DNA from 4 places in the Paenibacillus sp. ClWae2A genome. Region 4 is predicted to be linked to each of the others. Evidence: a T-box and tRNA genes for the amino acid it is inferred to sense, from the RefSeq annotation. Region 4 holds a T-box; the other regions hold tRNA genes.

Region 1 (7,870 bases), on a different contig from region 4:
AATTTGCATAAGATAGAGGAGTGAGTTCCACACGAAACCACCTCTCTTCGTTGTATACAGTATACACGCAGATGTCATATGTATGATTTCGATTAAAGGGTATTCCGCGTTCTTTCAAATTCTGTGCGACAAGTGCCATGTGTGCGTTCTTGCCACGTTTTGCCCAAGCTTCCGTCAGGTGCAGGTAATGTCTATGACTACTGTGTGTATCCGGGTTTGGTGAGCATTGACCGAGTCCCTGCTGCCAGGCACGGTTACAACTTTGGATAATCCAATTGTGATCAACGATGATGAGCTGGTGAAGTATGGACTGGAACGACAGCCTCTCCAGATCGGATGTAACATGTCTCATGGATGGGACCCTCCTTTGGCAGAAATCTTATCTCAGTTCATCTGGAATATCCAAAATATCAGCGACCAGGTGCCTGAATCGGGTTGCTTTGCGTGTGCCGTGAATAAGATTGGATAAACGATAGGGTGGGATGCCGTGCTGTTCACAAAAAGTCTTCTGGTCCACTTGAAGTTCGGTTAGCCGTCGTTTGATGGCCCATCCGAACGGAGTCACTGGTTTTTTCTTGTTCAAAAGGGTTCACCCCTGATTAGAATGTAGTATTCAGCCGCCCTTTCTTCATGTAAAATATATAGAAATGCGAGCTGTATGTTTCATTATATACGTAAATTCGTCATCTAACAATTAAAAAAGACGGAAAAAAGTGTATTTTGTGATGATAAATGGCGTAAATACGTAAATAAAACAAATAAAATGACAAAAAACACGTCGGCAATGAGGTTGCCGCGTGTTTTTTAGTTTGTCTGAATAAAGGGGAGCAGGTATGAGGAGGAAGAGGATTAGGCCCTGTAGGCATGAAGTCCAGCTCCAAGCATATGGAAACTGGGGAAAAATGATTTCATGGACATCGAGGTTGGCTGTGCCAGTCCATCCGCAGCCGAGGCGCTGACGGTCTTCCATTCATTCTCCAGATCTGTGGCCAGGCGGACCATCAGATCCTTGGTTGTATCGTTGTTCAGGGGAATGACTTTGGAGGCTTCGGTTATGCAGGCATTCATGGCTGAATGCAGGTAACCAAGGACCGCCTCCTCGACCGGGATGTCGAGGTGGTGGTTAATCCAGGCGTGAACAGTGGAGAGGCAGCCAACCGAATCGTATTTGGCAAAGATCTGTTCGAGCTGGCTGAATTCAATCCAGGGGTGCAGAGCGCGTGCAAGTCTGATCAATCGTTTACCCATGGCGGCAGCTTGTTCTCTGAGATCTCCAGGGGTTCGCTGAACATGGACGAGCTTGTCGATCAGAGCTATCCGCCATGTATCCTTGTGATCTGCTGCGGTATAGATGCCTTTGATGGCCATGCCTTCAAGACGAACGATGCTGGGATGCAACTGACAACGCATGAATGATTCGAGATCTTCAGCATTACGAATGGTACCCTCCTTCATATGGATATCCATGCCGAAGGAATGGGTGAACCCTCCAACCTGAATAGAGGAATCAAGCAGTTTAACATAATCGAGTAGCTTATTCCCACGGTTCACAATCATTCGCCTCCTGTGTTCGCTAAATGTCACTTTAAGTAACATTTATATTCCTTTTTGTTTGCTTTATGTTTGTAAATCCGAATTATATGATAGTTATCATCCCATAAATGTCCGCTTTTTGTCAATAGTGTGATTGAAATTCAATGGATTAAATCTGAAATTCAATATTTGTGTTATTTTATATAACTTGTTGCGTTATTTATGTGGAGAAGTGCAGGGAGGACTATATATAAATGAATCAACAAGATCGCTATAGCCGAAAAGAGGGGATCAAATCTAATGATATGCAGTTCATGGATAAACATGACGAGAATATGCGTTTTTTGAGGAAAATGCCTAGCTGAAAAAGAAGCATGAAAAAATACTTTACTTTTAGTTCTGAACCCGGTATAATCAATTCTGTTGCCGATTATTTACGACATGCGGTCGTGGTGGAATGGCAGACACGCTATCTTGAGGGGGTAGTGGGCGTATGCCCGTGGAGGTTCGAGTCCTCTCGACCGCATCATATGAACGATTAAGAAGAAGCTTTCCATTAATGGAAAGCTTCTTTTTTTGTCTTTTTGAACAGTCTGACATTAAGGTTTGAGAAAAAAGGCCATCCATTACCGGGGCAATGCTGCTCTACCTTCCGGCTGCGGGTGGCCAATGTATTATTTTTGCAGCAAATTCTTGATATCTTCTTCAATCTTGTCCGGTGTTGTTTTGGGAGCATAACGTTTAATGACCTGTCCGTTCTGATCCACAAGGAATTTGGTGAAATTCCATTTGATTGCTTTGGATCCGAGCAGGCCGGGTGCTTCTTTGCTAAGGTGCTGGAAGAGAGGGTGAGCGCTTGAGCCGTTCACATCAATTTTCTCAAACATGGGGAAGCTCACGCCATAATTCATCTGACAGAACTCGGCAATATCGTCGGAAGATCCTTTTTCCTGTGCAAACTGGTTACTTGGAAAACCAAGGACTTCAAAGGGTGCATCCTGGAACTTGTCTTGCAATTCTTGCAGACCTTTGAATTGAGGTGTAAGTCCGCATGAGCTTGCCGTATTCACAATCAGTAACACTTTGTCACGGTAGTCGGACATTTCAACTTCTTGACCGCGAAGGGTATTCACTTTGTAATCGTAGACTGTCATCTAAATCGCCTCCATGGTATCATCTGATATCTCTTATTATATTGGTTGCAATTAAATAATGCAAAACTAATATGGTGTTAAAAGAATCAAAACAGGCAAGTTGTGCAGAATACGTGAATGAATTGCGAAGGGAATTTCGTCAGAGTGAGAATTAGATAGATTTAAAGAGATGGATAGAGTATGACCTTATTGTAAGCGTTATTATATGTGAGTATTGCCGAAAATCTGTCGATTCGGTGATCTGTGCGGACTTTACACCGTCATGGCACGGGTGTATGATTCATAACGTAATTTCAATTTAAACTAAATTGTACCTGAAAAACGAAACAAACGATAATATCGCTCGATCTTATTTTAAGATATACGAACGATGTTTTAATCGCTGAGTTTCCATTCATTCATGAGTGGGAAACGGGGGAACCAACAGAATGCGCTGTCCAGGACAGTAGGCATTCATGGGGTGAATTTTCCGGTGACAGCCGGAAATAGGGCGACTCTCGCGCCCGAATCCGTCAGCTAACCTCGTAAGCGTTAAAGGGAGAGGCAACAAGCCGTACGCTGGTTCATGGCGTTTTCGCCATGGGTTCTTTAAGAAGCGTTCGGGAGGCCTTGGTCCCCCACGCTTCTTTTTTGTTGTCTTTTCACGCCAAGGGAGGAACGAATGATGGATACTGAGATGATCTTAGTGACTGCTCCAAATGAAGCAGGACGCAAATTTATCAAATTGCTGATGTACAAAAAAATGCCGTTTGCCGTTCTAACCAACAGTGCAGGGGAAGAGCGCAGACTCCGTAGAATCGGAGTAGAGCATGTCATTCGCATGAATACGGCTGCAGCTCAAAAATGGTTTTTGCCGCAGGGCAGCGTAGGCAACGTGTTTATTTTCGAGAACAGCCTGAATCTGACCTGTCGTTATTTACAGATCTGCCGTTCATGGACATCGAAATCCCTGTGCGTCATTACGGAGCAGAGTCATCCAAAGGGCATCTATCGGGGCATGGGCGCAGACCGGATTGTATATTCGCTCAATGGGGAAGTTGGCTTTCTCCTCAATGGTTAATGCCATAGCTTGTGATTGCTCAGGTGTGAGGTGCCTGTTATAATTGAATGTATCGATAAACGGAAGTTTGAGGAGACTCATGCAAGATGGTGAGTCTTCTTTTTTATGGTTTTAAAGGTAGTTCAAAAAGTCTGCTTTTGATTACGAAGGATGCCTAGCGGCATCATCAGCATCGAATATGAAATTCAGCCGAATAAGAATATGCTTACGAAGTATGTTTCCTTCGGAAACATTGTAGTTGCTCACGTAGTTTTCCCTACGCTCCGCTACTCCATTTCTAGCTTCATTCCATCTTCTCGGTACTGAAGACCAGACTTTTTGAACACGAACTTTTAGATTAGGATCAGGAATCACCTGTGGCTTACAAGGAGGAATTGGCGTGCCGGATGTAGGTGGATTGAAATGGTTGTTTTTTGATGTTGGAGATACACTGGTGGATGAATGGGAGCCGGTTGATGATATTATCGGACAGTTCGTCCGCGAAGCCTGTACTTTGGGGTATCCGGTGAAGATTGAGGCGGTACGTGAACTGTTCGCGAACTGTTACCAGAAATATGAGCAATGGCCTATGAGAGTGGCGATTCGCACATTCATTGAAGATGAGGGACACCAGAAACAGATTCAGGACAAGCTGAAGTTTCAAAAAGATCTTGAGCGTCCTTTTCCTTCAGCGGATTCTGTTCTTCAGCAGTTGTCACGGTATTATCGTATTGGTATTATTGCCAATCAGAGTCCTGGAACGGAAGAAAGACTGGAAAGCTACGGACTGCGGAAGTATGTTGATGTTCTGGCCTGCTCGGCTGAAGAAGGGGTGTCCAAGCCAGATCCCGAGTTATACGCTGTGGCCCTGAAACAGGCAGGCTGTGCGCCAGAGGAAGCCGTCATGGTCGGGGATCGGATCGATAATGACATTATTCCTGCTCGGAAGCTGGGCATGCGTACGATTCGAATTATGCAGGGTTACGGAAGATTCCAGCCAGAACTATCGGATGACCAACGTGCGGATTGGACTGTTGATTCATTGGATCAACTTCTGCCGTTACTGATACCAAATCAGGATTAGATGATTGTTTATTGGAGTTTAGAGTTTCACTATAAAAGGAAAAACGTTGCTGTACTGCAACAATAAAGGCTGATCAACTTGGGTATTAATTACCGGAGTTGATCAGCCTTTTTAGTATTTGGTCGATAAGAACGAGATTAGAATAACCGGATCGTCTGAATGATCAGATATACATTCAGCACAACAATAATCGCGGTAATGACCCATGAGATGATTTTGAGCCACAATTTGTTGGCGAATGCACCCATGCTTTTTTTATCACTCGTGAACATCACCAGGGGAATTACAGCAAAGGGTAATTGAAGCGACAGCACGACCTGGCTCAAAATGAGCAGTTCTTCTGTGCCGTGTTCTCCTGCAATCACTGTGACAATTACCGCCGGGATGATGGCGATCAGACGTGTGACCAGTCTGCGCAGCCATGCCGGAATTCGAATGTTCAGGAAACCTTCCATAACGATCTGCCCAGCGAGTGTACCTGTAAGGGTAGAGTTCTGACCTGAGGCTAACAGCGCCACACCGAACAGGATACTTGCAACGGTTGTACCCAATAGAGGTGTCAGCAGATGGTAGGCATCAGCGATCTCGGCAACCTGCGTCATGCCAGCACTGTGGAATACAGCAGCAGATACAATCAGGATAGCCGCATTGATGAACAGGGCCAGTGTCAACGCGATTGTAGAATCCATGGTCGAGTACCGAATGGCTTCTTTTTTGCCCTGTGGTGTCTGTTCGATCTGACGGGTCTGCACAATGGAAGAATGCAGGTACAGATTATGCGGCATCACGGTTGCTCCGATAATACCAATGGCGATATAGAGCATAGCAGGGTTTTGCAGAATCTCAACATTTGGTACAAAACCATGGAGAACACCACCCATATCCGGTTTTGCCAGGAACAGGTCAATCCCGAAGCAGAGGGCAATGGTCGCCATCAGCACAATGACGAGTGTTTCCAAGGCGCGGAAACCTTTGTTTTGCAGGACAAGAATCAGTAGCACATCAACTGCGGTGATGATAACGCCGTATAACATGGGGATGTTAAATAACAGCTTTAACGCGATGGCAGAACCTATGACCTCAGCCAGATCGGTAGCCGCAATGGCAAGCTCACACAGAATCCATAACATCATGACAACAGGCATGCTGAAGCGTTCGCGACAGGCTTGTGCAAGATCCCGTCCAGTGACGATGCCAAGTTTTCCAGCCAATGATTGCAATACAACGGCCATCAGGTTTGAGAGCAGGATAACGGATAACAAGGTATACCCGAACTGCGAGCCGCCTGCGATATCTGTTGCCCAGTTCCCGGGGTCCATGTAACCTACGGCAACGAGGTATCCTGGGCCTACAAAGGCGAGGAATTTCTTCCACCATGCAGCATTCTGTGGAACTTTCATGGAACTATGTGCTTCTCCAAGGGAAGGGGCCATGCCCGCAGTAGACAATGTTTCTCTTGAAGGAGCGTTGAACGGATTTTTTTTACTCATACGATAATCACCTGACTTTGAATTATTGATTTGGAAATATTGTTGCGGAACAAACCGCTCATGATATATCTAAATTTTTATGTTTATTGTTACATTGTACTCCTTCAATAATTTTTGTCTAGTGCAACTTTTATGTATTAACACAAAAAAATCGGTTCTAATTTGAAGATGCCCCTTCGTATGTTACCCAACCTTAGGGAAAATACAGCCGTGGCGTTGAAATGAATGAAAATAATAAAGTTGTAAAAGCTGATAAAGAAATAAAATGCGTTTCAAAATGAGCCAGAGGTTTAAATTGAAAGGAAGGCAGTAAAAACTATATGGATAAAGGAGAGATTCTTAATGGAAGCTTTATATACAGCAGTAGCGACAGTTAAAGGTGGACGTACAGGTTCGGTGACTTCTTCGGATGGCGTGCTCAAACATGATCTGAAAATGCCCAAAGAGCTTGGAGGTTCCGGTGGTGAAGGTACCAACCCTGAGCAGCTTTTTGCCGCTGGATATGGAGCATGTTATGAAAGTGCCCTTGCCAATGTAGCACGTAAAGCAGGTGTGAAATTGGAGAATGTGGTCGTTACAAGTAACGTATCCATTGGTAAAGACCCTGCGGATGACGGGTTCCAGCTGTCTGTTCGTCTGGACGTGAGTATGCCTGGTGTGGATCACAGTCAAGCAGAAGATCTGGCCCGCAAGGCACATGATTTCTGTCCATATTCCAAAGCAACACGTGGCAACATTGATGTTGTATTAAACGTAGTCTAAGATTTTACTCCCGGCAAGTAAAGGGAACAATATAGAGCAGGGTATCCCGGATACCTGATGTTCGACTACAAGGCCCTGCTGGCAATCGGCAGGGTTTTGTGTTGATCATAATATAATGACAGGATGCAGGAGATTAGATGCCAGATCGCGTACTATTTTACATAATTGCACTCCCACTTCATGCTACACATTCCATAAAGGGGGAACGAAGATGAGTATTGAAGAGATGATCGAGCGCCGATTTGTATGTACGAAATGCAGGGGGACGGATTGTAACATTAAGGAAGTTTCCATGTCAGGAGCAGGCCTGAGCAAGATGTTCGATATCCAACATAACCACTACTTGTTTGTGGCTTGTGCTTCCTGCGGCTATGTTGAAGTATTTGATCCGGATGTTTTGAAAGGTAAAAAACAAGGGCAGGTAGGGACGATTCTGGATATTCTGTTTGGCGGGTAGACATGCGCGAGTTGACATTGAACTGAATTTTCTTTAATATAACTTAGTACTGAGTAGTGTCATTGCATGAACCAAATTTGAATTAAACAGGTGATATCCATGTCTTATAGACCGCGTATTGCAGATTTAGAATTAGCTTATGGTAACAAGGAAGACGGATTGTACGAATTCAAAATGAATTTGGAAGACGGTACAAAATGCCGTGTATTCTACTCCCGTTCCCCGGAATGGAAGATGACCAATATCAGTCGTCTGCAGAAAACGCCTTGTCCAGTATGTCGCAAAGATTTCATTTGCAAATGTATGGACCAGTGGGCAAGTGACCTGCATCAACAAATGATCGATGACCAA
Region 2 (7,870 bases), 180 kb from region 4:
ATTTCCGTGAAAAAGTGATATATTTCTCATATAACATCATTTTTATGAATGACTTTCATCATTTTCACGTACTCTCAAGAAACATTGCATAAGGAGAAGCGTTTATGAACAATATCAATCAGGAAGTTGGCAAGAAAATACGGAACTTTCGGAAGTGGCGGGGACTGACCATCCAACAGCTTGCGGATCAGATCTTCAAGAGCAAGGGCACGTTATCCAAATATGAGAGCGGAGATATTACACTTGATCTGGTGACGTTACATCATATTGCGAACGCACTCAACATCCAGGTGGAGCAACTCTTGTACCAAGAACCAAGGCATGCTTCTCCCCTGATGAATGCGGTCCCGTCCAGCTTTTTCAAGAACTCCACCCGTTTCTATTCTTACTTCTATGACGGGCGTAACAACAGTCTCATTCGTTGTGTCATTGACATGATGGCTCAGTCGGATGCCAACCGTTATCGCACCGTGATGTATATGAATGTGAAGGATTTTGAGAACTACCAAGAGTGCGAGAATATGTATTGGGGCCACACCGAGCATTATGATACGCTTACCACGCTGATTTTGAAAAATCAGGCCACCCCGCTGGAGAACCTATATATTAATATTTTGGCATCTTTTCAGGAATCGGAGAAAAAATGGGGACTGATGGCTGGTGTCTCGTTCAGACCTTTCATGCCTATCGCACTCAAAATGTTATTCTCCAGAACCCCGCTGCCCGAGAATCAGGAGTTATATAATGAATTAAAAATCTCAAAGGAAGATCTGAGGACCCTGAAAATATACAACATGCTCGCTGTCACCTGAACAACGCAGCGTGTCACACATTCCATATCATATGGATGGAGACAGTCCCTCCCCACTAGAAAAGGCACTTCTATAAGCTGTTGAACCAGCTCATAAAAGTGCCTTTCGCGTTTGACGCCTATTCGATCGGGGAATAAGCCGAGACTAACGCTTAATTTTTAATTAAATCCAGCGTCTCGTCAAACATTTGCTTCTGTTCCTCAATCTTGTTCTCATTACCGATCACACAGCGCTGTTGCTGTTCAAGTATGGCCGATAAAAGCTCAGCAAAACCGATAATGTCGCTTTCCTTCGTGCTTAACACTTCGTCACGTTCCTGTTGCAGATCCGCTTCAGTCACATTCGACAGATAACACTCCAGCGAGAATGCTCCTTCGCCATAAGGCGTTCTCGGCGTATCGAGATCCTGAATTGCACCAATGATATAACGCGTCATTTCCCGCTCGTCTGCCCGGAAATTTTTCAAATATTGCGGTATTTCTTCATATACTTTGTACGTTTTATCCAGGTTTGGATCACGATACGATGCAACATAGCTGTCTCCGTTCCGTCTGAAGCCTGACATACATCCATAAGCTCCACCTTTGGCGCGGATATTGGTCCACAAGTAATCCAAGGACAGAATTCCCTGCAAAACCCGTAGTGAACCGCTGTATTGATATCCTTTGTCGATATAATTGCCCGTTTGCACCACGTACTGCACCTCTGAAGGGGAACGGAATCCTTCCTTATGAGTAGCCGGTGTGAACGTAAACTCTTCTTTGGCAACCTCATGTGTGAACAGCTTCGCTTTCAGATCGGATACCTGTTGTTCCAGTCCTTCATATCCCTGCTCATCGGCAGTGTAACTAACAAGCAAGTTCTCCGGTCTGAAAATATACCCCGTCAACACTTGCAAACTGGAAGATAACTCTTCTTTTCTAGCCTCAAAATTCGCCTGAAGATCCTCTAACCACTGGTAAAACGCGATACCACTCACGGCTTCCCTGAAATCCGCGACCGCTGAATGTTTGGACGAAGATCGGCCAATTCCCGCAGAGTGTCCGCTATTGATCAGATTACGTTGCAGGTTACCTTTCATCTGAGAGATTATCTCATATAACCGCTTCGAATTATCGAATTGGGAAGTGAACACAATTTCTTTGATCATATCAAAGGCAAATCCAAGCTTGTCATACAACACTTTTGCGTTGAACTCATAGGTAGCCTTGAATTCATTGTGTTTATGCGCGTTAGCATAAGATCCTATCCCGCTATGAATACCACCTGAATGAATATGAATTTCATTGGACAGTTCATTGAACGAGTAGTTTTGAGTATCCACGTAACCCAGTACATTCTTGAGCAACCCTGCATACGGCAGGAGATGACGTGGCACTTCTTTGATATCAAACAGCAGTCTCAGATAACCAATTCCGTTGGTGTAGAGGTTATGATGGAGAATGGTTGTGCCGTCGACCTGGTTCACCGTTTGATGCAACGTAGAGGCCTTCGGTTCAATATCTTCAATCGATAACGTCGGAATGACCTGCTGCTGTTCTTTGGTTGAAGGTGTATTCTGATACTCTGCAAGTGCTTCTGTTTTCTGAATCAACGTCTGAACTTCTTCCTCACTAAGACCAGCTTGAATAGTTTTCAGACGTTCTTTCAACGCTTCTTCTTTGCGTGAATTCAACCCTTTGTCCGGTGTCAGGGCTACAAAGGAAGTATGTGTGTTTTGCAAAATATATTTCTCAATCAGTTGCTCGAAGTAACCTTCGTTCATTTTTGTCCGCAGCTCAGCAAATACGTCATTAGCCTCCAAATGGGTGAAAGGTGCTTCCTCATCGTACAACCAGCTTTGCAGGGAAGAGAATCCGTAGATCAGGCCCTTCGGCATTCTGCCGTAGTCCGCTTCCCTGTGATTGAACTCATATGAGTTAATCCCTGCGAGGAGCGCTTTAGGATCAAAACCTTCTTTTACCACACGCTCAAGTACTTCTTTGACCGTTCCCAGGAAATCCTCTTTGCTCGCCAAATTACTCTTCTTCAGTCCAACCGTGAACACAGGCTGATACAGGCTGTCATCATACGAACCGTAGACGTCCTTCGCAATGCCCTTATCCAGCAACGCCTGCTTCAGTACCGCTCCCGGAGCGTTCAGCAAGGCGTATAACAAAATTTGGAACGAAATGTTCAGTTCCTTGTCCAGACTTGTGCCGATTACCGCGTTATAGGTCAAGAAGCTGTTATCCACTTCCGATTCCGTACTTCCCGCAGAGTAAGTCTTAACTGTGTCTACCCGTTCTGCAAAAGCAGGTTGAAGTTGAATGGCCGAATCAATCTCGATTCGATCATATGCACTCAGATAGTTTTCATCCAGCCATTGCAGCTTCTCTTCCATATCCATATCCCCGTAGAGATAGATGTAACTGTTGGAAGGATGGTAGTATCTCGTGTGGAAATCCAGCAGCCCCTGATACGTTAAATCCAGAATAGCTTCCGGGAATCCGCCAGACTCGGAGGAGTATGTGGTATCCGGGAAAAGGGAGTTCAGCACTTCTCTGCGCACCATTCGTTCCGGTGAAGAAAAGGCTCCCTTCATCTCGTTATATACAACTCCGTTGTAGGTTAACTCATCGTCAGCAGAGGTCAAGTTGTAGTTCCAGCCTTCTTGCAAAAATATCTTTTCATTCTCATAAATATTTGTATTTAATACCGCATCCAGATATATATCCATCAGATTATGGAAGTCATGATCATTACGACTTGCGATCGGGTAGATCGTCTTATCGGGATACGTCATGGCGTTAAGGAATGTATTCAATGAACCTTTCAGCAACTCAACAAAAGAATCCTTGGCCGGAAATTTCTTGGACCCACAGAGCACGGAGTGTTCGAGGATATGGGCTACCCCTGTATCATCTTCCGGAGGTGTGCGGAAACCGATACTGAATACTTTGTTGTCGTCCTGATTGGACAAAAGTACAATTTTGGCTCCGGATTTCTGGTGTTCCAACAGATACGCATCCGATTTGAGTTCTTCGATTCTGCGCTCCTGTAACACCTTGTATGGCTTAAGCTGTTTCAACATAAACTTGAGTCCTCCGTCCATAAGATTGTTTTATTGGTTTTGTGACTCTACATAAGTTCAAATATGGTTATTTACACGGGCACTCCGATGACAGAACAACAGCTGTCCTCTCCGTTATCGTGTAAATGTGTAGTTGAACTTATATCGTTCAGCAAGGTAAAGGTAATATATGCCTATGGATAGTATACACCATTGTCCCGTCTCTTCATAAAAGTCAGATAAATGTACCTTCTGATATGTATTATGCAGGGTTTATGTTTATGAACTGCATGGTGATGTGGTCTGCAATGAAGTGACAATCATATTAAAGAACACAAAAAAAGATCGTATGACGCTTGGTTAACAAGCGTCATACGATCTTTTTTTTTAAGATGCCGAGGACCGGGATCGAACCGGTACGGTAGTCACCTACCGCAGGATTTTAAGTCCTGTGCGTCTGCCAATTCCGCCACCCCGGCAGGATTATGTATTTCTTGGCGACAAGAAATATCTTACCATGAACTAATTAACTTTGCAACACTTTTATTAAAAATAATCTAACTATATAAGTTTAACTAATGATTTACACGATAACGGAGAGGACAGAAAAAACTGAAAAAGCGAAGCGTTCGCCTAAAAGCTTTCTGAAAGAAAGCTGCATCGGAAGCATACGCTATCACCGGATTTTCCCTTGAGAAAAGGGAATCGAAAAAATCTGGGGATAACAGCGATTAGAAGGTTATTCTGTCATCGGAGTGTCAGTGTAAATAATCTTTGGTTCAACTTATATAAATGAAACAGGCACTGCAAGCGTCAGCTCACAGTGCCTAGAAAGTCCGAGTTGCGGTCCCGGACTTCCGGTAAACCAATCTATATTAAGGGAGGTGTGAGATAAGAATACCTCCCCAACATTAAAGAAACCTAAAATCAGCCTTAAATTAAACTAAAAAAGTAAAATAGGTCGAACACGAGCCGCTTCTTCCTCACTGCACTCCACGATAACCAAGATATGGTCCTTTAACAGCCAATCTTCGTAATACCGCGCATCCTCCTCCGAGATCCCCGCTTCAGTCAGTGTAAGCACCAAATCATCGGTCTCACTCCCAATCTCATTACCAGCGAGTCTACGCACTGCATTACCGATCGCCATCGTCTGATCCATTCGCTTCCCCAGACCAGCCAATATGCCTTGCAGAGCGCCAAAGGCACCATCTGTTCCGGCACCCTTCAAAGGTTTGGGCAGCCCCGTCTTTTCGCTCACCAGTTCCAGATTAAGCTGTTCCTTCGCCACCGCTCCTAAATATTTTTCCTTGATGCCTTCCTCTTTCACCTGATTCAGCATCAGTATAGCCTCGTTCTCGGTACGGGCCAGCCCAATAATCAATTGTGTCATTCCGTTCCCCTCCTTTTACCCTAATATAACCCCGTAATCCCCATTCAAAAACGGATCATCCACAGCTAAGACAAATCACCTAGAAGAATGTTGATTTCTCTTCTGGAAATCTATACCTAGTTCTGATAGACTAGATAAAGAAGACAAATTAACCATTGAAAACATTGACATATGGATTTAACATCTCATAATCAGGAGCAATGACTTATGAAAAAAGAGGTAGAAATTGCCATCCGACGCAAACAACAGATCATGGTTCGTAATACAAGCGGTCAGACGGTAACCGGATTTCCCGAGCGTACCGCTGATACATCCATTCTCTCCTTACGTACCGTTCACGGAAGTCTGTGGATACCGTTTGATGAGGTCGAACATGTTACGCGCCTGTTAAGCATCCGGTCTCATCATTTAAGCGGAATGCAACTCGTATAGTCGGATCTGTAATCCTAGAAACTCAGTTCCCGTATAAATACGTTAACTAGATTTATTTATGCCAGCACTTCATACCAAAAAAAACCAGACGCATGAACGTCTGGTTTTTCTCTTCTACTTATCCTGTACCAAGCTGCCACTGCCTCACAACAAAGGCCTTTCTATCCTTTTTTTCTGTCAACCCATATCCTCTTGTTACTTCACTACAAACTTCACTCGTGTTCCATCCGGATATGTACTTAACTGATTCCCTACCCATGAACCTGCACCGCGATTATCCTTTGGGCTAATATACTGAATATCTGCACCTGTTCCTCCCTCAGCACACATCGCCATGGGCCACTCGTCGCGATCCTTACCTTTTTTGACCGGAACACCCTTGAGTGATAAATCCCGATTGCCTTCGGCTCCATTACGATCAATGGTGCATACATCCGAATGCCCTGCCTTGATAGCAGCTTTAATATGGTTGGCTGTTTCGGGATAACGCTCTGAAGGGAACGTAATGGTATGGTCTACACTCTTATTTGTCCCTCCGAATGGATTAGGTATCTCATCCGGCCATTCTCCCCCAGCCCAGGCATAAAGGGCTACCAGCAGCATCGCTACCAGCGTCAGAACCTGCTTTTTGAAGCCTTGCTTGCCTTTGCGTTTTCGTCTTGTGCGTCTCTTACTCATGCTGTGTCTCCCCCATTCAACACTTGCATTATAACAGAACGCCCGTTCGTAAAACAATCCAATAAAAATAAAAAAACAGCCGAGACCGCCGGCTGTCCTGCTAGATTGATTATCCTACATTGGGAATGGCCTGTTGGCGCAGCAAGGGTAGTGTCACCTCAAACTGTGTACCTTTCCCCTCGGTACTCTCCACCGAAATCTGACCATTCATCAGTTCCAGCAGTTCTTTGCAGATGGTCAGACCAAGCCCACTTCCACCAAATCGGCGCGCATGGGAGATGTCGGTTTGGGTAAATGCATCAAACAATTGTTCGATCTGATGCTGAGGAATGCCGATTCCCGTATCACGCACAGAGAATACCAATACAACGGTATCCATCAGTTGTTGCCTCACATCCACCTGTAACTGCACTTCACCCTGTTCTGTGAACTTGATCGCATTACTCAGCAAGTTATCCAGTACCTGTCGAAGTCTTAGCGGATCACCGATAAGCACATCAGGAACATTCAGATCAGCATGGCAGAGCAGACGTATTTGTTTATTCCGTGCCGCAGGCTCATGTGTCTTCACAATCTGTTGGATCAGCTTCAACGGCTGAAATTCAATGTTTTCAACATCCATTTTGCCTCTGCCCAGCTTCGCCATATCCAGGCTATTGTTAACGATGTTCAGCAGTGCCTCACTCGATTGACGTGCAAGCTCCAGATATTCTTTCTGCTCATCCGTGGTTTCACCCATACCAGCAAGTTCGATCATGCCCATAATGCCGTTAAGCGGGGTACGAAGCTCGTGATTCAGCTTTCCGATGAATTCCAATTGCCCTCTGCTGTTCATCTCAGCCATGGAAGTTGCGAACTTCAACTGCTGTTCGGCATACTTCCGTTCTGAAATATCATATTGAATGCCTACAAAATATAAACACTCTCCGGATTCATTAAAGATCGGATCAATATTCAGTTCGTTCCAGAACTTCTGACCACTTTTTGTATAATTTAAGATATCAATCTTAATGGACTGTTGTTTCTTTATTGCATCACGAATCTGCATTACTGTTTCGGGGTCTGTATCCTGTCCTTGCAAAAATCGGCAATTGTGTCCGACAGACTCTTCATACGTGTATCCTGTAAGCCGTGTAAAGTGTTCGTTTACATACATGAGCGGAAGTTCAGGCAAGGTAGCATCGACCACCGTCACGGAGGACTTTACTTTCGAGATGATAAATTCCCATTGTAATGGGAGTTGATTATGTTGGCTCATGCCTTCCTCCTTCATCTCACACACGTTAATGTTTATATATTCTGCAATCGTTTATAAGGGATATAAAACTAACCAGACGGAATGTGTTGATATAAATTCAATATATTTTAATTGTAACATAGTTATTCAAGTCATGTGGTTCTTGGGTAATAGTTGATAACTAACATTCCACAATAACCTAACTACTCATCAGGAGGAACATACATGAAATTTTTGTTAATTATCATCATTATTATTTTGATTGT
Region 3 (7,870 bases), on a different contig from region 4:
TCAACCCATGCCAGAAAATCGTTGATACCTGCTGAAGTTATCCCCTGTTCTTCAGGTGTACTTGGTGGATAGAATGTATTCCGTTTCATTGTGTTCTCCTTCCTGTTCCTGCAGCATAACTCTTATGTCAACCGGTTGACATATTTAACACACAAAAAGTGTGCCCTTTCCAAAGCACTCCTTCTATGTGGTTTCCCGTTCAACCAACTGGACCGGAAATAGGTTCATATTTGGCACATCTTCTCCATTAATTTGCTTCACCACCAAATCGATAATCCGTTCGGACATCTCCTCTATGGGCTGTCTGACACTGCTTAGACGTGGACTTAACAAAGAAGCAATTTTGACATCATCATAACCAATGATTCGAATATCCTCGGGAATCCGTCTTCCTGCCTGACGAGAAGCCTGCACAACTTCGGCTGCAATCACATCACTGCTTGCAAATATAGCATCCACATGCGGATATTCGTGAAGGAAGCGAATGATCTCTTGTTCAATCTCCTGTTCATCCTTAACAGACGCATCCAGCTGCAAATGAATCGGGTCGTAGCCCGCCTGAGTCACGACTTCATCATAGCCTTGTGCTCTTCCGTTCGCCAGCAACGCCACATGATGTGGACCACCGATACCTCGATAGATAAATGCAGGCTGTCTGCATTTCTTATCAAGCAGCAACTGCGTCGCGAGTCTGCCCCCCATCTCGTTGTCCGAAGAAACCACCGGAATATTGTCTGCCACCTCGCGATCCAGAGAAACAATGGGCAGATTAAGATTCAGATAATGCTCGACATCAAGCACAGAGCTGCCTGTAATGATGGCGTCAACTTTGTTTTTTTTCAACATATCAATATACTTACTCTCTTTGACAATGTCACGATCCGAGTTACAGAGCAGTAACTTATACCCCTGTTTATCCGCATAATACTCGAGATAATACGTCAGCTCACTAAAAAACGGATGGGAGACATCAGGAATAATCAATCCAATCATATTCGATTTTCTCCGAAATAAAGCTCGTGCCATCTCATTGGGCTGATAATCAAGCTCTTTCATAACACGATATACATTCTCACGTGTTTTCTCGCTAATGTAACCTCTATTGTTTAACACACGCGATACGGTTGTGACAGACACTCCCGCCTTTTTGGCTACATCCTCGATCTTGGGCATATCCGTTAACCACCTTGCTTTTTTACTCATTATAGACTTTTCATTCTCCTATTTCATCCATCCCCCTCTACATACTATTTCAATGCACCTTCCGTAATGCCCTTGATGATCTGTTTCTGAAGCAGCAAATACATGATCAGCACAGGGATAATCGTCATAATCAATCCTGCCATCAGGGGTGCATAGTCAACGGAATACGAAGAGAAAAAGTTATAGGTGGATAGTGGTAACGTCTTGTGCGCGGGTGATAATAACACCAGACTTGGCAGCAGATAATCATTCCAGATCCACAAGACGTCCAGCACAATCAGCGTTACAAATACCGGCCTTAACAGGGGCAACACAATCTGGAAAAAGGTTCGAACCCGGGAACTTCCTTCAATAAACGCAGATTCTTCAAGCTCAAACGGAATGCCCTTGATGAACCCGTGGAACGTAAATACGCCGAACGGTACACCAAAGCCAAGATACATGAAGAGCAAAGTAACCTTGGAGTCGAGCAAGTTCAGGTTGCCATATAACATCACGAGAGGAATCATTAACACCTGAAACGGCAGTGCCAGTGAAGCCAGCATGGCATAGAAGAGAATACCGTTCACCCGCCACTTGAATCTTACAAACAGATACCCGGTCATGGATGAGAAAAAGAGAATCAGTAAAACCGCACCAACGGTGATGATGAAGGAATTCATGAATCCGTTCAGGAAATCCATATTATCAAACGCGCTCGCATAGTTGCCAAATTCAATCCCGGTAGGCAACGATAGTGGATTCTCCACAAATTGCTGGGTTGACTTGAACGAGTTCATAATGATTAGCAAAAACGGCGTCAAAAAAATAAACAATAGCCCATACAGCAGAGCGGTCTTCAGCTGCGGAAGAAATCGACGGGCATTCATCAGGACTCGACCTCCAATCTCTTAAGCAGATAAGATTGAGTTAACGCAATAATGGCGACCACAGCAAAGAGCACTACGGCCTCCGCCTGCCCCACTCCGTACTGGTTGGATAAAAATGCTTTTTGTACAATGTGATACGTTGCCAGTTCTGTGGAGTTAAATGGTCCTCCCTTGGTCAGAGCCAGGTTAATATCATAGGTCAAAAATGATCTGGAGATGGAAATGAATACGCAAATTACGATGGCAGGTATCGTTAACGGAAGCATAATTCTGCGGATGGTCGCCAATCGGCTCGCTCCGTCTATGCTCGCCGCTTCCAGCACATCATTCGGAACACCTGCAAAACCGGCAATATAAATAATCATCAAATAACCGATCAATTGCCAGGATGTTGTGATGACAAGTGCCCAAAATGCCGTATCCGTATTGGTTAACCATGATGTTTCAAACCAGGACCAACTATATTTGTCCCCTAAATACGGAAGAACCTGTGAGAACAACGTTTGCCAGAGATACCCGAGAATGATGCCTCCGATCAGGTTAGGAGTGAAAAATCCGGTTCGAAGCCATTGTTCGCCTCTGCCGCCGCCTGTCAAAACCAAAGCAATAAAAAAAGCAGCAGCGTTTGCAATAAGGACCGTAAAAAAGACGTACTTCAGGGTGAACCACAATTGTGTCCAAAACACGGTATCCTGCATAACTGCCGAATAATTCGCAAGACCGATAAAGGTGTTGTCTCCTGTACGAACATCCCAATTTGTGAAGGTAAGATATAAACCAACGATAAAAGGGACAACAACAACTGCTAGAAACGCAATAACGGAAGGACCTCCAAAAAGCAAAAATGTGCCTGCATTCCTTATCCGTATTTTTTTATCCATGATGACCTCCTGTGTCCCCCTAGTCGCTTTAGGAATGAAGGATGAACACACTGAGTTCATGCCCATCCTTCTGGTTACCTTGCCTGTTCATTCGTTATTTCCCTGCCTGAGTTCCCCAGTAGGCTTGAACCTCGTCAATCAGTCCTTTTCGATCGATCACATCCACCAAATATTTCTGCATCGATGCTCCGGTCTTGGCCCAGTAGTCTTGCGGCAGATAGTTAATGACACTGATATTCAGCACCTTGCCCTCATCTACGTACTGGTTAACCGCATCGGAGAGAATGTTAGTGCCTTTCACTTTGACATCTTTGTACGGCAACGCCAGACCCATCTGGCCTACAATCGCCTCTTGCCCTTCATCACTCGTTACAACCCATTCAATAAATGCTTTGGCAGCAGCCTGCTGTGCTTCGGTAGAACCTGAATTATCAATAGCAAACAGCTTTGGCTCACTATAAGCAACCTGTGTATTGCCATAATCATCCGGATTGTTGCTGATCGGTACAGGAACGATGCCGAACTCTTGATCACGACCTTCAAGGGTGCCAATTACAGCCCATGTCCAGTCACCCATGAAATAGAAAGCCGTTTCTCCTTTCGCAAAATCTGCGCTGTCCTTGTTGTAATCTGCCACAAGCGGATCCTTGCTGCGGGCATTATACTTTTTAAGCAGATCGAACGTGTCCATCAATCCGTTAAATGCAGCGTTGTCTGCAAGGGAAGCCGTCCCCTTTTCCAGATCCTCAACGAATTTACGGTTGTCATCTACATTGTTTGATTGAAGCGAGTACGTGAGTCCCAGATAATGCGCTCCAAGCGACCAGTCAGCACCATGAATCATAACCGGAGATTTGCCTGCGGCCTCCACTTTTTTGAAGACAGCCTCCAGATCATCCCGGGTCTGAATCGATTTGGGGTCAAATGTTCCGCCTATGGCTTCTTCAACCACACGTTTGTTATACAAGAGTCCGTATCCTTGCGCTGTCCAAGGTACACCCAGGAATTGGCCATCAAGCAAAGCACCTTCTACCGCACCGGGCTTCGTTAATCCCTCATACTTTGACTTTTCGGAATCCAGGTTCAGGAATTTATCTTTATATTGCAGAATCGTGCCCGCATCCAGATTGGCTATGGTCGCCGGATTTCCAGATGCGAGTAAAGATTGGAACTTCTCAAGCTGTGCTCCGCCAATCGGTGTAGGAATCAATTCAATAGTAACCTCGGGATTCAGCTCATGGTATTTCTTAAAAAGACTTTCAAAAACCGAATTAACCTCTGCAGATGTGTTGAAAAAGGTAAGCTTCACCTCTTTGGATGAATCACTTTCGCCGTTTGACACTGTCTGATTCGGTGAATCTGATTCCTTGCCTGATGAACAGGCCGTAATCAGTAATATAAGCAAAATTACGCCAACAAACGAAACCCATTTCTTTTTCATGCTTAACTTCCCCCCAGGTGTTTGTTATGAATGCGCATACATTTCTGATGCAGCTTTATCATAAGCGCTTGAGAAGCGATGTGTCAACCGGTTGACATAAAAAATAAATTGATGAAATATCCCTCTATTTTTGGAATAACTCATGGATTAGAAGACCCTTCCAATGAACGGTTTTTTATTCTTATTTTTTTGATAAAATAATGATGAATCTCTTAAAAAAAGATAATAATCTACAAATAACCTGTAATATGTCAGGTATTTTTCTATCAAAAGATATAGTAAAATTTACTATTGAAAACATTATTTTTCATTAAATTCACTTGAAAAGGATGTGATCACAACATTATCATCACTGCTTGGCTAGTTTTATGAACACGCTTTCATTAAATAAATTATTTCGAGGAGGTTGAATATTTTGAAGTTGAAATGGACATGGAAAAAATCAGTCAATGTTCTTTTGGCCTGTTTAACGGCTCTGCCTCTGATGTTAACCCCGACACACGTGTCAGCAGCCAGCGATGCCAACATTAATTTGTCCTCGGAAAAACAACTGATCAAGGGCTTTGGGGGCATTAACCTTCCTGCCTGGATTGGTGATCTGACTCCCGCTCAACGTGAAACTGCTTTCGGTAATGACCAGAATCAGTTAGGCTTTTCAATTCTCAGGATCTACGTCGATCCGGATTCCAATAACTGGTATCGTGAAGTTGCCACAGCCAAACGGGCTATTGAAAAGGGGGCTATCGTATTCGCATCCCCATGGAATCCTCCGAGCAGCATGGTTGAAACATTCAACCGCAATGGGGACACCAATGCCAAGCGTCTGAAATACGACAAATATGCCGCATATGCGCAACATCTGAACGACTTTGTAACCTACATGAAAAATAACGGCGTAGATCTGTATGCCATTTCTGTGCAAAATGAACCGGATTATGCTCATGACTGGACCTGGTGGACTCCACAAGAGATCCTTCGATTCATGAAAGAAAATGCCGGGTCCATCCAAGGTACCAAAGTTATGGCGCCTGAATCCTTCCAGTACTTAAAGAACATTTCCGACCCAATCCTAAATGATCCGCAGGCACTTGCCAACATGGACATTCTGGGAGCACATACGTATGGAACCCAGATTTCGAATTTTGCATACCCTCTCTTTAAGCAAAAAGGAGCCGGTAAAGAACTGTGGATGACTGAGGTGTATGTTCCGAACAGTGACAACAACTCAGCAGACCGCTGGCCTGAAGCACTAGACGTTTCCTATCACATGCACAATGCCATGGTAGAAGGTGATTTCCAAGCCTATGTGTGGTGGTACATCCGCAGACAGTATGGTCCAATGAAAGAGGACGGTACCATAAGCAAACGTGGTTATAATATGGCTCATTTCTCTAAATTCGTGCGTCCAGGCTACCTCCGAGTGGATGCAACGAAAAATCCGGATACGAACACATTTGTCTCAGCCTACAAAGGTGATAACAAAGTCGTCGTCGTGGCAATTAACCGTGGAACTTCGGCCACAAGCCAAAAATTCGTTCTGCAGAATGGTAATGCCTCCACTGTGTCCTCATGGGTTACGGACAGCAGTCGCAACCTGGCAAGCGGGGCTTCGCTTACCGTATCCAATGGAGCCTTCACGGCACAGCTCCCGGCTCAGAGCGTAACAACATTTGTTGCCAACATTACTGGCGGGAATAACGGCGGAAATACAGGCAGCGGTACTACTTATGAAGCAGAGACCGGAACGACACTTACGGAAGCTGCCATTGAAACGATCTATCCTGGTTACACTGGTTCCGGGTATGTCAACTTCAATGCGATGACTGGTTCAGCCATTCAATGGAACGCCATTAACAATACTACCACAGGTACCAAAAACGTAAAGTTTCGTTATGCACTGGAAAGCGGAACCCGTAACCTCGACATTTTTGTTAACGGAACCAAAGTCATCAGCAACGAGCCCTTTCCGGCAACGGGAAGCTGGTCCACTTGGGTTGAAAAAACAATACAGGTCCCCATGAACACGGGGACCAATACATTGAAAGTGGTTACCACCGGAACGGAAGGACCGAATATTGACAGCATTAATATTACCGCGGCGCAATAACCGTTCCGTTTGGCTGATGGAAGACCATTTGCTCTACTTGCAGCGAAGCACTAACCTCTTGGATACTCAAGTCTAATGTTAGTGTTATATCAAAAAATGCAATAAAAATACTCCTTAAGCGTTAGCTCAAGGAGTATTTTTATTAGATGCGGTCGAGAGGACTCGAACCTCCACGGGGGGTTAGCCCACACGGACCTGAACCGTGCGCGTCTGCCAATTCCGCCACGACCGCATATCGTATCTACCGTGATTAATCTCGGCGACAAGAAATAATATATCATGCGGAACCTATCATGTCAACACTGAAAATAATAACAATAAAGCACGAACCAGACGTCCATGTCGAATCGGGCTTTACCTTTAACTGCTAATAATTTGGTTCATTAAAACGGAGGCATACTACAAATTACAGCTTGGATGGCCAGTTGCCATACCAGGCATAACCGCCTCTTCTTTCTTTATCAATATCACTTAATTTGTATTTAACTACCCCGTCACGACCAATAAAGATTGGTTTATCCGTTCCTATTTCATAGAAGCGTGCCCAAATCGGAGCCGCATTGGAATCAGCGATAATTTTGCTGTCCCCATTTGCTCTTTCATACTTGTAACCCGTAATTTTCACCTTGTTAAACCAAGCCTCCGCTCCTTTAATGGATGCGGTAATTTTAGTGTTAGCAGGTCTGGTTTTCAGGAATTTAACAATCGTCACACTCTCTCCAGCTGTCAGCGATGGTACTTCGTAGATTCTTGCGCTCGCTGGTTTAAGGGAACTGGAATCATGTTGTTGTCCCCATGCTGTCAGCTTTCCCCCTGAAACAACTTGTGTATTCAGAATCGCCTCCACACCTTTGGCAACTGAATTTTTACTTCGGTTAGCAAGTGTGCTGTCGATAAACGAGAAATCACCTTTGCGTGCTGCTACTTCATCCAGCATGATCATTACGTTAATCATGGCATCATCATTGTAAGTAATGTGCTTGTGATATCCAGAGCTTTGGTAAACTTGTGGCCATCCGCCGTTTGAATACTGCATGTTGATCAAAAAGTTAATTCCTTTGATTGCAGCTGTGGAGTATCGCGGATCATTCGTCTTTTTAAATTCCTTCGCCAATCTTCTAATTTCTGAGTATGTAGCCTTGTTGTCTATCGTGGACTTCGCCCACTCTCCACTTGTCTGTTTATAATCCTTCCTCCAACCTCCATCCGGCAGCTGGTTCTTCAAAATATCAGAAATACTCGCTGTAGTACCCGATGCATCCGCAGCAGATACCGTCCCTATAGGGAGAACTGCCATTCCAATTGCTGAGAACACCATCGTACATGCCAGGACAAAAGTAATTATTTTCTTCGCTTTCAAATGTAACAC
Region 4 (7,870 bases):
TTCCTTGCAAAGTCTCCAAGGTAATCCCCAGCGTCACACACCAGGTTGGCAGCGGCGCGTCCCTGTGCATACACGGCGAACGAATGACCAGTGAAGACCGCGCTGTCTTAGAAAGTCTGCTTAGTCATATAGGCAGGCCGTACCAAGTGGATGAAGCCTGTACACGAATCACATCCGACTTCTCCAGCTGCGGACCTGCATTCATATCGTTCTTTTTGGAACAGTGGATCGAAAGTGCAGTGAAGCTGACAGGCATCAAAAGGGCAGATGCCTGTGCTCTGGCTGGCGAAATGCTCCTGGGAACAGGCAAGCTGCTCACCGAGGGAGGATTCACACCTCAAGAGCTTCAAGCTCGTGTCGCTGTACCTGGCGGTATTACCGCTCAGGCACTTGCACTGCTGAAGGTTAGTCTCGACGGTGTTTTCGACAGCCTAATCCACACGACACATGACAAATATGATGAAGATTTGGTAAAGCTGGATGAACTATTCCGAGCCGGTGAGATTAACCGGCAACAATATTAACGAGTTTGCCTGGAACGGCAATGACCTTGCGAATGGTCTTGCCTTCCAGCGCCTGCTTAACAGGTGCCAGCTCCATCGTAAAGTCCTGCATACCCTGTGCATCCAGATCCTTCGCGATTGTAGCACGAGTTACAATTTTACCATTTACCTGAACAACGATTTCTACTTCCGCATCCACTGTCATGGACTCATCATATTCAGGCCAAGCCACGTAAGAGATCCCACCTTCGTGACCCAAACGGCTCCACAGTTCCTCTGCCATATGCGGTGCCAGTGGTGACAACAGCTGCACAAATTTCTCCATCGCTTCACGAGGCAGTGTGTCCGCTTTGTATGCATCGTTGATGAAAATCATCAGCTGGCTGATGGATGTGTTGAAGCGCAGATGTTCCAGATCTTCCGTAACTTTTTTGATCGTTTTGTGAGCAGTCCGTTTGAACTCATCCGTTCCACCGTCCACCGTAATCTTGTCATTGATGGCTCCTGTGTCTTCGTTAATGAAGAGACGCCATACACGTGACAGGAAGCGGTGCATGCCTTCAACCCCGTTTGCATTCCACGGTTTTGTCGCTTCCAATGGTCCCATGAACATCTCGTACAGACGCAATGTATCTGCACCGAATTCATTGACGATTTCATCCGGGTTAATAACATTACCACGGGATTTACTCATTTTCTCATTATTGGTACCCAGGATCATACCTTGGTTCACCAGTTTGTGGAAAGGCTCTTTAGTCTCCACAACACCCAGATCATACAGCACTTTGTGCCAGAAACGAGCGTACAGCAAGTGAAGTACGGCGTGCTCTGCTCCGCCAATGTACAGATCAACTGGCAGCCACTGCTGCTGTTTCTCCTTGGAGATCAGTTCCTTGTCATTGTGCGGATCGATAAAGCGCAGGTAATACCAGCAGCTACCCGCCCATTGTGGCATGGTGTTGGTCTCACGACGTGCCTTCATTCCCGTTTCCGGATCTACCGTATTCACCCACTCCGTAACATTCGCCAGTGGTGATTCTCCAGTACCCGAAGGTTTGATCTGGTCGATATCAGGCAGCAGCAGTGGAAGTTGATCCTCAGGTACTGTCTTCATCGTTCCGTCTTCCAGATGCAGAATCGGGATTGGCTCACCCCAGTAGCGCTGACGGCTGAACAGCCAATCACGCAGACGGTAGGTTACTTTCCCTTGTCCTTTGCCGTTCTCTTCCAGCCAAGCAATCATCTTGGCAACCGCTTCTTCATTGTTCAGTCCGTTCAGGAAATCGGAATTCACATGCGCGCCATCACCGGAATATGCCTCTTGTGTAACGTCTCCACCTTGAATAACCTCAATGATATCCAGACCAAACTGCTTCGCAAATTCCCAGTCACGTGCATCATGACCCGGAACAGCCATAACCGCACCCGTACCGTAACCTGCAAGAACGTAATCAGCAATCCAGATCGGCAGTTTTGCACCATTAACGGGATTGATTGCATAAGCCCCAGTGAATACACCTGTTTTGTCTTTGGCCAAATCTGTACGTTCCAGATCACTCTTACGAGAAGCCTGCTCCTGATAAGCCTGAATCGCTTCACGTTGGTCATCGGTTGTAATTGCTTCTACCAATTCATGTTCCGGAGCAAGTACTGCAAAGCTCGCACCGAACAATGTGTCCGCACGGGTAGTGAAAACCTTAATAACTTCCTCGCGACCCTCAATGGCAAATACCACTTCTGCACCTGTTGATTTACCGATCCAGTTACGTTGCATATCCTTGATGCTTTCAGACCAATCCAGCTCTTCCAGGTCTTCCAACAGACGCTCTGCATACTCGGTAATTCTCAGGACCCACTGACGCATCGGTTTACGTACTACCGGATGTCCACCACGTTCACTCTTGCCATCAATAACCTCTTCATTAGCCAGTACCGTTCCAAGCGCTTCGCACCAGTTAACTGCGACTTCATCCACATAAGCGAGGCCCTTATTGTACAACTGGATAAAGATCCATTGTGTCCATTTATAATACTCAGGGTCCGTTGTGCTGATCTCACGATCCCAGTCATAGGAGAAACCAAGCGATTTGATCTGGCGACGGAAATTGTCAATATTACGGAATGTAATATCTCGTGGATGTTCACCTGTATCCAGTGCATGCTGCTCAGCAGGCAGACCGAAAGCATCCCAACCCATTGGGTGCAATACATTGTAACCGCGCATACGTTTGTAACGGGAAACGATATCTGTTGCCGTATATCCTTCCGGGTGGCCTACATGCAGACCCGAACCGGATGGATAAGGGAACATATCCAAAGCATAAAATTTCGGTTTAGCAGGGTCCTCACCCGTTTTAAACGTTTTATTTGCATCCCAGTATTGCTGCCAACTTTTTTCCATGACTTGTGGCTGATAGCCGTGTTTCGACTGGTTATTCTCACTCATCTATTGTTCCTCCTTCAGGTTATTCGCTTTAGCTTTAATTGCAACAAAAAAACCTCAGCATCCCGTAGCGTTTGCAGCGCTAGGGACGAGAGGTTGAATTCCCGTGGTACCACCCTAGTTAGCGGACGAACGTGCTTCGTCATCCACTCCCTTTGGACCTGTAACGGCGGTTAACCGATGCGGATTTCCATTCCTGACCCCTAGCTTTATCCAAGCAGGTTAAACAGAATGTTGTAATCACCGCATTTCTCCAAGGCGAGTTCGCAAATCACTGTCAACCGGCTTGCACCAACCGCCGGCTCTCTGTTATGTACAGGAATTACTACTGATCCTTATCATCGAAATATGTATACAATATCGGGACCATTATATAAAAAAGCAAGCCCAAAGTCAATATTACACGTTATAATCGCCATCTTGAAGTCTACGGTTCGTACTGTTCATAACGCTGGTTGCTGTTCAGGATAACCGAAAACGCTCAATGCCTTCCTCCAGATTATGAATGGTCCAATTCACATGTTCCTGATTATCATATTGACGATAAGCGCACTCAATGCGCAGCACCAGATCAAAGTACAAGTCATAGAGACTTCTTCTTTTCAGCTCACTTTCAGTCGTAATCGCATGCCCATACCCTTTCACAAAACCGGGCGTATAGTTAAAATGACTGAAATAATGCTCCATCAGAGGATCTGCCCACAGTGAACGTTCAAAATCAATAATCGCTGTGATACGACCTTTGTCTACTAACACATTGCCATCCCACAGATCCCAACTGACAAGAACAGGTTCTTTGACATCGTTAAGCGCATCCGACTTATCTTCAATCAAGCGTCTCAATTCAGTATAGTCGATCGAAAATGTAATTCCGGCTTCTTCCCCATCGGTAAGAATGTCATCCATCAGATTCATAAATGCTTCTTTCCATGTGGAATATCGCTGTTTTTGCTCCGAGAAATATCCAAACTTCTCACCCTTGATTTCATTAATTCGACGATTATAACGCCCCAGTTGTTGTTCAACGGCTTCCTGCTCTTCCGTAGAATATTGATCCTTGACCTGATTATAGGGTGTTCCAGACATGTACTCCATGATAAAATAACGCGCTGAAGCCATAGTTAACGAATCATCATAAGCCAACACTTGGGGCACGGGAACATCCTGTAGCTCCTTGATGAGGCGTAGCGCCTCAACCTCGGCAATCATGAGATCCTGCTCACAACGCATCAGATTTGTCGAAGCCGACGGTGCAATTTTCAGTACCACTCGCTGTTCGTTACTCAGTGTGATGAGATATGCATGATTGGCCCAGCCATCCACCATTTCCTTGTAGTCCTCTATACTTGCAGAGAAATGCTGCTCTATTATGGCATTCAGTTGTTCTGACGTAAGTCTTGTTTTATATGTACTTTCCACCTCTACACCTCACCTCGACTATTGATCCCATTAGAAAACGCTTTCTATCCGACTATTATCGCCTCCTTTGCTTTAACTGGCAATACTTTTTGTCACGCTCGTAAGTCTTTCCTAGCAGTTCTTTGCCGGATTACAGAAACTTTTTATTCATTCTCCATGGAAAATCAAACAAAAAAACTGCCCTTATACAAACATAAGGACAGTTCTCATTATTCGCTCTTACTTCACAGCCACGTAGAACAAGCGCTGTGCGCTGTCTCCGGCCTCTTTCCATTCAAAATCCGCATATACCTTCACGTCTCTAAAGCCTGCCTTGGATAACTCCAGCTTCATCCAGTCCGGGTTATATGCACGCTGGACATGAACTTCTTCAAACCGTTGGTACATATCCTTGTTACCATCATCCACACGCGAAAAAATACTGAGATGATGTTCGATCTCACAGCGATCCTGGTCCAGATCACAAGTCCAAATATACGACACGGAGCGCTCATCCAGTACAAAAGGCTGCTCCTCATCATAACGAATAAGCGTATTGGGATGATGCACATCAAACAAAAACGTTCCATCAGGCTTCAGCATCTCGTATGTCCGTTGAAATGTTCGAACAACATCTTCTTGTTCAAGCAGATAATTGACGCAATCACAGAAAGATATCACCGAATCCACAGGCTCCGGAACTCGCCATTCCCGCATATCCTGCTGCACCCAACGTACACTGCCTTCCCGATACAAGCGATGACCCTGAGGCGTAGCCTCCATCTTGCTACGTGCAACCGACAGCATATCTGCTGAAAGATCAATGCCTGTAACTTCGAAACCGGAGTTCACGAGCGGGATCGTAATGGAGCCCGTTCCACAGCCAAGTTCAGCGACACTTTTGGGCATTCCATGCTTTTCCCATGCTGTTCTTGCAAACCTTATCCAGTCCGGATAAGGCATATCTTCCATTAATTCATCATACACATAGGCAAATTTCCGGTAAGACATGTCAGGCACCGCACTTTCAATTTCATTTTCCAATCCTGCTAACAAAAGAAAAGACAGGGGCATCCGGTGTTTACCCAGCCTATCCCTGCCTTCTCCGAGTTCCATATTACAACTATTTAATCAAAAGAATTACTTGTTTTCACTTTGATCCGCAGGAGCAGATTCGGACAGATACGTCCAGCTTTCCTTTTGGACCACCAGTCCGTCCTTCATCAATTTGCCCAAGGCACGCTTGAACGCAGACTTACTGATGCCAAAGCGCTGCTTGATGATATCCGGCGGAGTTGCATCCGAGTAAGGCATGCCGCCCATAGGACGCTCTTTCATAAAGGCGAGCAGCTTGTCTGCATCTTCGTTACGTCCAACTTGTTTGAGTTGAGTCATGGCCAGATTCACACGTCCGTCTTCACGTACCAGTGTCACCCGACATTTCACTTTCTCACCAAGGCGCAGCATATGACTACGTTCAGATGAATGAATCATACCAATCGCGCCAAAGCCCAGTACACCGCCCTCTACAAGTACAAAAGTACCCATCTGCAGAGGCTTGTATACCGTCGCTTCAACCCACTCGTTTAACCATGAAGTTGGAGCATGGAAAGACAATGGTGAAAGCTCACGTTCCCCGGCCAATTTGGCACGCAGACGTCCCTGCTTGTCATGTTCCATGATTACAAAAACTTCATCCCCCACTTGAGGACGCAGTTCTTCCAGTTCAGGCAGTTCACGAATAGGAAGCAGCAATTGCCGTCCAAGTCCCATTTCCAGGAAACAGCCCAGTCGTGGGTGAACATCAGCCACAACCAGTCGTGCCATTTCGCCAAGCATGAGATAAGGCTTTTTCATCGTTACGGCCAGACGATCTTCGGTATCAAAGAATACAAATACCTCAAGCGTCTCACCAATTTTAATATCCCGCGTTAACTCGGTGTAGTGAAGCAGTACATCTTCCGATCCTGTCGTCAAAAAGAAGCCAAACGGAGACACTTCACGTGAAACCGGCAAAGAGACGACTGTTCCAGCAATCAAACTCATACAGTTTCCACCACTTTGGCATCAGACCATAGTCGTTCAATGTTGTAGTATTCACGCTCGTCACGGTGGAAGATATGAACAACAACATCGCCCATGTCCATCAATACCCAACGTGCGGAATCCATACCTTCGATACCTTTGATCGTCGCTCCGGCTGCATGAGCCTGTTTGCGAATTTCAGTGGCAATGGCTTGTACCTGTGTATCGGAATTCCCGTGACAAATAACAAAATAATCGGCCACCAGGGAAACATTAATCAGATCCAATGCTACAATATTGGATGCCTTTTTGTCGTCAGCGGCAGCAACCGCCATATTCATAAGTTCTTTCGATGATACTGTCATGAACCAACCTCCATAATCTATAATTGTGCAATCAAGTCATTGCGCGACAGCATGGTCAAAGGATAAATGACACGTCGCTGCGAGATCAGCAAGCTGATCGTCGAATCGAATCCGGCAATTAAACCTTCCTCCAGACTACGTTCAGCCTGTTCGCGAATATGATCCACTCCCGGGAAATCTCGTCCCGGCTCAATGTAATCGGCAAGACATACCACTTTGTCCAGCAAGCTCATGCCTACCCGACCCGAGGTATGCCACCGGATGGCATTAATAACTTCGGAATCTTCCACACCGTAATCACGCTTGGCTACAAAAGCACCGACTTCGGAATGCCAGAGTTGCTTGTCATGCTGCAGAAGTTCCTGGTTTAATCCGTTATCACGGATGACCGCTTCCATCTCGGCTACGGGCCAGTACTTCGCCACATCATGCAATATCGCTGCCAGATCTGCTTTCACAGGATCAGCCCCGTATTTTTCAGCCAACATCACTGCCGATTCCATTACACCCAGTGTATGCTTCCAGCGTTTTTCCGGCATTTGTCCGGATACGGCTTGAATCAGTTCATCACGGCTTAGTGCCATATAAACCGCTCCTTACAATGTATTGGTGCACCTCATCAGGAATCATGAAGCGTACCGAATGTCCTTTGGCCAGACGTCTGCGTACGGCTGTCGATGAAATATCGACCAAGGGCATCTCGGCCAGCAAGACCCGATCCTGTAACTCGTCTGGTAAATCATCCAGATGTAACTGGAAGCCCGGCCGACCAACTCCGATAAAGGTTAAGCGTTCGGCAAGTTCTTCAATCTGCTCCCATTTGGGAAGATAGTTCACCATATCCGCCCCGATAATGAAATAGAATTCATGTTCAGGATGGCGACGCCACAGTTCCTTCATCGTATCGATGGTATAAGACACTCCGCCCAATTCCATCTCGATACCCAACACCTCATATTGCTGCACACCCTTCACAGCTGCTTCCGTCATATCGAGACGTTGCTGTCCCGAAGCTCCGGCTCCGCGTTTGTGAGGTGGAACATGGGAAGGCATGAACCAGATCTCATCCAGTGCATGTGAGTCCCTTGCCGCTTCAGCTGCCAGGAGGTGTCCCATGTGGATCGGATCAAACGTAC

What was found. A T-box is a leader RNA that pairs with one kind of tRNA and senses whether it is charged. The one in region 4 lies ahead of leuS (leucine--tRNA ligase), so its partner is inferred to be a tRNA-Leu.
Region 1: it has a tRNA-Leu gene. The T-box ahead of leuS (leucine--tRNA ligase) is inferred to sense a tRNA for this amino acid. The anticodon was not compared.
Region 2: it has a tRNA-Leu gene. The T-box ahead of leuS (leucine--tRNA ligase) is inferred to sense a tRNA for this amino acid. The anticodon was not compared.
Region 3: it has a tRNA-Leu gene. The T-box ahead of leuS (leucine--tRNA ligase) is inferred to sense a tRNA for this amino acid. The anticodon was not compared.

Annotation. Positions count from the first base shown of each region.
Region 1 covers NZ_JAULSQ010000007.1:100,893-108,762, reverse strand. Annotated here, with positions in the region: gene QVE09_RS20280 (nitrogen regulation protein NR(II)) at 1-352, opposite strand, end outside; gene QVE09_RS20275 (hypothetical protein) at 380-583, opposite strand; gene QVE09_RS20270 (urease accessory protein UreF) at 850-1,551, opposite strand; tRNA gene QVE09_RS20265 (tRNA-Leu) at 1,977-2,059, shown strand; gene QVE09_RS20260 (glutathione peroxidase) at 2,208-2,687, opposite strand; cyclic di-AMP (ydaO/yuaA leader) riboswitch at 3,058-3,233, shown strand; gene QVE09_RS20255 (HAD family hydrolase) at 3,349-3,747, shown strand; gene QVE09_RS20250 (HAD family hydrolase) at 4,127-4,810, shown strand; gene QVE09_RS20245 (Nramp family divalent metal transporter) at 4,948-6,243, opposite strand; gene QVE09_RS20240 (organic hydroperoxide resistance protein) at 6,643-7,062, shown strand; gene QVE09_RS20235 (zinc ribbon domain-containing protein) at 7,274-7,519, shown strand; gene QVE09_RS20230 (hypothetical protein) at 7,619-7,870, shown strand, end outside.
Region 2 covers NZ_JAULSQ010000003.1:352,131-360,000, forward strand. Annotated here, with positions in the region: gene QVE09_RS12830 (helix-turn-helix domain-containing protein) at 105-812, shown strand; gene QVE09_RS12835 (insulinase family protein) at 964-3,885, opposite strand; tRNA gene QVE09_RS12840 (tRNA-Leu) at 4,258-4,343, opposite strand; gene QVE09_RS12845 (hypothetical protein) at 4,808-5,257, opposite strand; gene QVE09_RS12850 (hypothetical protein) at 5,465-5,689, shown strand; gene QVE09_RS12855 (NucA/NucB deoxyribonuclease domain-containing protein) at 5,885-6,367, opposite strand; gene QVE09_RS12860 (sensor histidine kinase) at 6,477-7,625, opposite strand.
Region 3 covers NZ_JAULSQ010000002.1:525,001-532,870, forward strand. Annotated here, with positions in the region: gene QVE09_RS08345 (serine hydrolase domain-containing protein) at 1-89, opposite strand, end outside; gene QVE09_RS08350 (LacI family DNA-binding transcriptional regulator) at 184-1,173, opposite strand; gene QVE09_RS08355 (carbohydrate ABC transporter permease) at 1,248-2,072, opposite strand; gene QVE09_RS08360 (carbohydrate ABC transporter permease) at 2,072-2,953, opposite strand; gene QVE09_RS08365 (ABC transporter substrate-binding protein) at 3,048-4,394, opposite strand; gene xynC (glucuronoarabinoxylan endo-1,4-beta-xylanase XynC) at 4,816-6,501, shown strand; tRNA gene QVE09_RS08375 (tRNA-Leu) at 6,649-6,733, opposite strand; gene pelA (pectate lyase) at 6,908-7,861, opposite strand.
Region 4 covers NZ_JAULSQ010000003.1:536,855-544,724, forward strand. Annotated here, with positions in the region: gene comER (late competence protein ComER) at 1-524, shown strand, start outside; gene leuS (leucine--tRNA ligase) at 505-2,949, opposite strand; T-box leader at 3,028-3,297, opposite strand; gene QVE09_RS13670 (phosphotransferase family protein) at 3,409-4,365, opposite strand; gene QVE09_RS13675 (class I SAM-dependent DNA methyltransferase) at 4,585-5,355, opposite strand; gene QVE09_RS13680 (CvfB family protein) at 5,485-6,390, opposite strand; gene rsfS (ribosome silencing factor) at 6,387-6,734, opposite strand; gene yqeK (bis(5'-nucleosyl)-tetraphosphatase (symmetrical) YqeK) at 6,752-7,318, opposite strand; gene QVE09_RS13695 (nicotinate-nucleotide adenylyltransferase) at 7,302-7,870, opposite strand, start outside.